2 regions of the Caballeronia sp. HLA56 genome follow, and region 2 is predicted to be linked to the other one. Evidence: riboswitches for the same ligand, from Rfam matches in the RefSeq annotation. Region 2 holds a riboswitch; the other holds the start of a gene.

Region 1 (3,405 bases), on a different contig from region 2:
TCGACAAAAGCAAACGGCATCGGTATGAACCGATGCCGCTGGAGTAGGGTCCCCACCTCGGCCGCTAGGCCGGCATCCTGAACCTGGGTTCAAGATTGGTCGCAGTAAGCAACACTTCGGGTACATCAGACAGAGTGACGCGCGCGCCCGTGCTGCAAGTTTCCACAACCGTGCCAATGTAGCATTGGTTCAAGGAATATATGACCTTGGCGAACCAGGCAGGGAGTAGTCACTCTACACCAATCGAATGTCTAATGCAGCCTCTCGACACCAATTGCGCAGTTTCTTTTTTCGATTGACATCGCGCGACCGATTAGCGTTCGCCACGGAGCGGCGTCGCGGCACTTCGGTCACTGCACTTCATACTGCGCGATGACAGCACCAAGCTGTTCGTTCATGGAGTGCATCGTGCGGCGAATTTCCTCGGCGGGGAAGGCCTCGCCATGACGCACGCTTTCTTGCAGCCTCAGCAATTCGGAAGCGAGTGAAAGCGCGGCCATCACCGCGATGCGGTCTTGCCCGCGCACGTTGCTTGCATTGCGCACCTTGTTCATCTCGGCGTCGACCCGTGCCACCGCTTCACGCAGCGCGCCTTCGGTTTCCGGCGAACAGGCGAGGCGATATTGCTGGCCGAGAATGGATACTTCGATCTGCGTGGTCGTCATGCCTTCTCTCCGTGATGATGCTCGCTGTGCTCTCCCGCGTGCGCATGCTCGTGCGCGGCTTGCACATCGTGAGAGCGGGCATCGAGGAGATCGAGCTGATTTTCCGTCTCGGCATGATTCGCGGACTTGCCGCGCGGCAACTTTTCGAGAATCGCGTTCAGGCGGACCTGCGCGTCGTCGATCTTGGCCGAGAGGGAATCACGTTCGGCTTGCAGCGTGTCGCGCTCTTCGCGCATTTGCACGAGCTCTGCCTGCACGTTCGCGTAGTCGCTACGCAGTTGTTCGATTTGTGCTTCAAGCGCGAGACGCGCCTGATTGTGCCGCTCGCTGATCTGGATCAGCCGGCCGATATTTCCTGACAGTGATTCGAGTTCGTTGAGCATGTGCTGCGTCCTCTAAAGACCTCGCATTCTAGCGCGGTTCAACGGAGCTTCCGATAATTGTCTCGTTTCGAGACGTAACAGCACGCGATCATGCGTGCATCGCGATGCATTCGTGTGTGGAAAGCGCGGGCGCTGCCGATGTGTTGCGACGGCGGGTTCTAGTTGGGTTCGTCGTGAGCCGTGTGTCTTGCGATGATCGGCCAGGGTCGTTTCTTGACGGTCCTGAATCGCGCTCCTACACTTGCCGCACTTTTGGTGCTCGCGTCCGCATTCTTTTGCGGGCGCAGTCAAACGGGAAACAGGAAGCGGCGCCGCCAAGGCCACGCCAACCTGTGCTGCCCCCGCAACGGTAAGCGACCGCAACGCAAGTTGCAAGTCGTCCCTTGCGCGTTTTTCGCCGCGCCGTCGTGTGAGTTTGCTTGTGAGTCTGTTTGATTCGCAAGAATCCGCCGCTCGACGCAGGCAAGGCGAAGAACGTGTCGATGCCACTGCGCTTCATGCGTGGGAAGGCGGGACGGTGTGTCGCCAGCCCGGATACCGGCCAACTGTTCAGCGCGTTCGTCTGTTCGCATTCGAGCGCGCTCGTCGCGCATTGGCCTTGCGGGGAGCGAGGTCGCGCCAGCCTACGCATGGGAACATTTCACGCATGGTATCGCCACTTGCCCGACACGCGGGCAGACGCAAAACGATCGAACGCGCCGCGCTCGTCGCCCTCAACACATGGCTGCTCGCTCATGAAGCGCTCGCGGACGAAGCCTCGCAACCGCCGCTCGCGCCCGTCGTCGTGACCGCGGCGCGCACCGCGCAACCTCTCGCCGATACGATCGCGCAGACTTCGCTCTTCGACGCCCAGGATATCGCCGATAGCAATGCCTACGACGCGCTCGGCGTCATCGGTCTTGCGCCCGGCGTGCAGGTGACGCGCAACGGCGGCCCGGGAGCGAATGCAAGCGCGTTCATACGCGGCGCGTCCTCGACGCAATCGCTCGTTTTGATCGACGGCGTGCGTGTGGAGTCCGCATCGCTCGGCTCGGCGCAGCTTGCGCAGATCATGCCGGATCAGATCGACCGCATCGAAGTCGTGAACGGCAACGTGTCGGCGCTGTACGGCTCGGGCGCGATCGGCGGCGTCGTGCAGATCTTCACGAAAGACGGCGAGGCGCATCCGCCGCGCTTCTACTTCGAGACGGAATACGGCAGCTATCACACGCAGCGACAAGCGGCGGGAGTTTCCGGCGCGCTCGATAGCGAAGGCCGCACGACCTTCAGCTTCAACGTATCGCGCGAGAAGACCGATGGTTTCTCGTCGATCGATCCCGCGCTCGCGCCCAACGCCAATCCGAACGCGAACGGTTATCTGAACGAAAGCGTCGCGGCCACGCTGCGTCACAAGTTCGGCGACAAATGGGACGCGGGCGTGCGCTTCTATCAGTCGAACGGCATCGACAGTTTTGACGATGCCTACGGCTTGCCCGGCGATCTCAACGATTCGCACAGTCGCGTGCGGTCGACATCGGTGTTTGCGAACGGCCGTATCACGGACCAGTGGACCACGCATTTCACGGTCGCGCAGGGACAGGACCGCGCGAACATCGAGCAGAACGGCATCTATACGAGCCGCTTCAATTCCGAGGATCGCCAGTATCTGTGGCAGAACGACTTTCGCCTGACGGAGGCGCACAAGCTCCTGTTCGGTTACGAGCATCTCGACCAGACGCTCGATTCGGATCAGTTCAGCGCGCCGGATCGTCACGTGAATTCGGTGTACGCGGGCTATGTGGGACGCTTCGGTCCGAGCGAAGTGCAGGCCAATCTGCGCCACGACCAGTATTCCGATTTCGGCGGCGCGAACAGCTACTATCTGGGCTATGCGTACAACATCGACACGCACTGGCGCGCGAGCGCGAGTTACGCGGCGTCGTTCCGCGCGCCGAGCTTCGACGATCTCTACTATCCGTTCAGCGGCAATCCGTCCATTCAGCCCGAGCGCAGTCATTCGGTGGAAGCGGCGCTGCAGTACGCATCGGACCAAGTGGGCGTGCTGCGCGTGACGGCGTTTCAGACGCGCTATTCGAATCTGATCGATTACGTATCGGACGGCAGCGGCTTCTATATCGCGCAGAACGTCGGACGCGCGAAGGTGCAGGGCGTCGAGGGATCGTGGGCAGGGCATGTCGGCGCCACCGATTTGCGCGCGGGCGTGACGTTCCAGAATCCCGTCGATGAAACCGGCAATCAGGACCTGACGCGCCGTGCGCGGCGTTTCGCGAGTTTCAGCGCGCATCGCTCGATAGGAAGCTGGCGCGTGGGTGGCGAGTGGATCGTGAGCGGTGCGCGCAGCGATTACGATTCGACGC
Region 2 (3,405 bases):
TTGAGCAGCTTCAACGCCTTCACCGTGATGAGATCGGGATCGCCCGGACCGACGCCCAGACCATGGAGTCTTCCGCTCATCACTCGGCCTCCGATGCGAGCGCATTCACGGCGGCCGCCGCCATCGCGCTGCCGCCGCGTCGTCCGAGCAACGCGACGAAAGGAATGCCACGGCTGTCGGCGGCAAGCATGGCTTTCGATTCCGCCGCGCCGATAAAGCCCACTGGAAAGCCGAGGATGAGCGCGGGCTTCGGTGCGCCGTCGTCGATCATGTCGAGTAGATGAAAGAGCGCGGTGGGCGCATTGCCGATTGCGACGATCGCACCCGCAAGATCGGGCCGCCAGAGTTCGAGTGCGGCAGCGGAGCGCGTGTTGCGCATCGCACGGGCGCGTTCCGGCACGGAGGCATCGCCGAGCGTGCAGATCACGCGATTATTCGCGGGAAGGCGCGCGCGCGTGATGCCTTCGGCGACCATGCGCGCATCGCAGAGAATGGGCGCGCCGCTCACGAGCGCTTCACGGCCCGCGATACCGGCATCGGACGAGAAGCGCAGGTCATTGACGATATCGATCATGCCGCACGCATGAATCATCCGCACGGCGAGCTTTTCGAGGTTTGCGGGAATGGCGGCGAGGTCGGCTTCGGCGCGAATCGTCGCGAACGATTGCCGGTAAATCTCCGCACCGTCGCGGATATAGTCAGACATCGGCATGACTCCGGGCGAGCCATGCGGCCGCCTCTTCGATGAGGAGGTTATGGGCGATCACGTGTGTGCCTCGATGCACGTCGTAGCGGCCGGGCGCAACGGCAACGAGCGTGTTTTCGACGGGATGCGCCGCCGCACAAAAGCGCTCGCAGCCGCTCAGATGCGCGTGCGCATGCTCGGGCAGCAAGGCGGCTAAACGATGCGCGTCCGCTTTCGTATCGGCACGGCTTTTCGCGCAGCCCGAAGAACCCGCGCATGCGATCAGACGCGCGAACGGATCGCGTGGATCGGTGGCGAGGCCAAGCGCGCGAAGGGCGTCGACGACATGCGTCATGCGATTCGCGTGCACGTCAGGCAGCAACACGCTTTGCCAGGGCGTCATCACGACGCGTTCTTCGGCGAGATCGGTGATTGCGTGAAGCGTATTAGCATCGAGGCGGCCGAGCGGCGCTTGCGCGCCGACATAGTCCGCATGCGCGCCGAGTCGTAACGTTGCATTGGAAGGCGCGCGACGCCATGACTGAAGTGCGGCGTCGTGCTGTGTTTCGAAGTCGAGGGCATGGAGAAAGCCCGCTATTCCAACGCGTGCGAGCACATCGCGCATGCGGTGTTCTTCCACCGATGCCAGCGCCAGAAACGCCTGCAGCACGGCCAGGATGAAGCGCTTCGCGTCGTCACGCGCAATCGCGCCCGAGGCAGGCGCATGTTCCTCACGATGCGGCATCGATCCTGCAAAACCGAATGCGAAGCGCGCGCCATTGTCCAGCGCCGAAAGCCAAAGATCGTGCGGATGATCGAGCATGGCAAGCGTTTCGCCATCGTCGATCTGCAACGCGAACTTCGGCGACAACGCGTGCAACGCGGCATCGGCCTGCATGCTTTCGACGATATCCGCTGCAAGCGCACGCGTTCCCGTGCTCGCAAGCGGGCTCAGCATGACGTTTCGGATATCGTCGGCGCTGGCCGTGGTCGGACCGAGGCCCGCCGCGAGCACGATATCGATGAGTTCCGCGTGGGCATCGTCGCGAATGCCGCGCAGTTGCAGATTGGCGCGATTGGTCACTTCGATCGTGCCGGAACCGCAGCGCTCGGCGGCGTGCGCCACGGCATGCGCGGCTTCGCGACGCAACTCGCCACCGGCAAGACGCACGCGCGCAAGGGCGCCGTCGCGTGCGGGCACGATACGCATGAGGCCGGGACAGGCCGAAGACCAAGGCGGCAAGAACGATTCCAAAAGCTCGACCGTATGCTTAAGCGCTTGAGTAGCGAACCGGTACACCCCGCCCGGCAGGCTTCGCGCAATTGCGTTGAATAGCGTTGAATAGCAGTGAATGCTTACGTCGGCAGGTCTCTTGGCTGGCAGGTCGACATTCGCGCTAGCCTTCCCGGTAAAAACCAGTGGCAGTGGAGCGCGGACTCGCTGCGTACAATTGCGGGGGCAGCCACAGTTTTGCTGTGTTCCCTGTTAGGCCATGAGGCTCAATACCGATCGAACCCTTCAGGCACCGACGAACGCGCTATTATGCCCGCTTTTATCGACCATCAGACCGCTTCCCGCCTTGCGCGGGTGCTTCAAACGCGGGATTCGCCCGTAGGAGGCCGCACATGTCGAACTGGCTGACCGTCGTGGGTATCGGCGAGGACGGCTGGCATGGGCTTGGCCGCGAGGCGCGGCGCGCGCTCTTCGAAGCACGGTCGATCCACGGCGGCGAACGTCACCTCGCGTTTCTGCCGGCGCGTATCGCGGCGCGCCGCGTGCCATGGCCAAGCCCGTTTTCCGTCGATGCCGTGCTCGCCGAGCGCGGCGTCCAAACATGCGTGCTTGCGAGCGGCGACCCCATGTTCTTCGGCGTCGGCGCCACGCTTGCGCGCGAATTATCCACGGAAGAAATGCGCGTCATGCCCGCGCCTTCGTCGCTGTCGCTGGCGGCGGCGCGCTTGGGCTGGCCGTTGCAGGACGCGCAATGCGTGTCGCTCGTCGGGCGGCCGGTGGCGTCCCTGCTCGCGCATGTGTTTCGCGGCGGACGTCTGCTCGTCCTGAGCGCCGATGGCGCGACGCCCGCCGCCGTCACGCAGCTTCTCACGCTGCATGGTTTCGGCGCGAGCCGCGTGACGGTGTTCGAGCATCTGGGCGGCACGAATGAACGCCGGTTCGACGAACGTGCGGACGACTGGCGCGAGCCGCGCGTGGCGGCGCTCAATCTCATGGCGATCGAATGCCGCACGCATGCGGGCCACGCGGGGCCATCGCTCACGCCGGGTCTTGCCGACGACGCGTATCGGCACGACGGCCAGCTCACCAAGCGCGATGTACGCGCCGTGACGCTCGCACGTCTCGCGCCGCAACCGGGCGAATTGCTGTGGGATGTCGGCGCGGGTTGCGGGTCCATCGGTATCGAGTGGATGCGCGCGCATCCCGCTTGCCGCGCGATTGCAATCGAAGCGAACGAGGGGCGGCAGCGTCTCATCGAACATAACCGCGATGCGCTCGGCGTGCCTGCGCTGCAACTCATCAAGGGCGAGGCGCCCGGCGCGCTCGACGGTTTGAGCGCGCCGGATGCCGTGTTCATCGGCGGCGGCGTGACCGTGCCGGGTCTCCTCGATGCGTGCTGGGCGCGCGTGCGGCAGGGCGGTCGGCTGATCGTCAACGCCGTGACCTTGCAGAGTGAAGCGGCGCTCGTTGCATGGCGCGCGGAGCA

Evidence for each region. Region 2 has a riboswitch for cobalamin ahead of cobG (precorrin-3B synthase). Riboswitches for the same ligand answer to the same signal wherever they lie in the genome.
Region 1: another riboswitch for cobalamin. It lies ahead of ACYQ47_RS33040 (TonB-dependent receptor domain-containing protein); the one in region 2 lies ahead of cobG (precorrin-3B synthase).

Annotation. Positions count from the first base shown of each region.
Region 1 covers NZ_BAAHOB010000005.1:2,883,939-2,887,343, reverse strand. Annotated here, with positions in the region: RNA gene ssrS (6S RNA) at 46-228, opposite strand; gene ACYQ47_RS33050 (cell division protein ZapA) at 351-665, opposite strand; gene ACYQ47_RS33045 (ATPase) at 662-1,048, opposite strand; cobalamin riboswitch at 1,285-1,608, shown strand; gene ACYQ47_RS33040 (TonB-dependent receptor domain-containing protein) at 1,695-3,405, shown strand, end outside.
Region 2 covers NZ_BAAHOB010000001.1:833,591-836,995, reverse strand. Annotated here, with positions in the region: gene ACYQ47_RS03925 (precorrin-2 C(20)-methyltransferase) at 1-80, opposite strand, end outside; gene ACYQ47_RS03920 (precorrin-8X methylmutase) at 80-706, opposite strand; gene cobG (precorrin-3B synthase) at 699-1,928, opposite strand; cobalamin riboswitch at 2,032-2,231, opposite strand; gene cbiE (precorrin-6y C5,15-methyltransferase (decarboxylating) subunit CbiE) at 2,312-3,405, shown strand, end outside.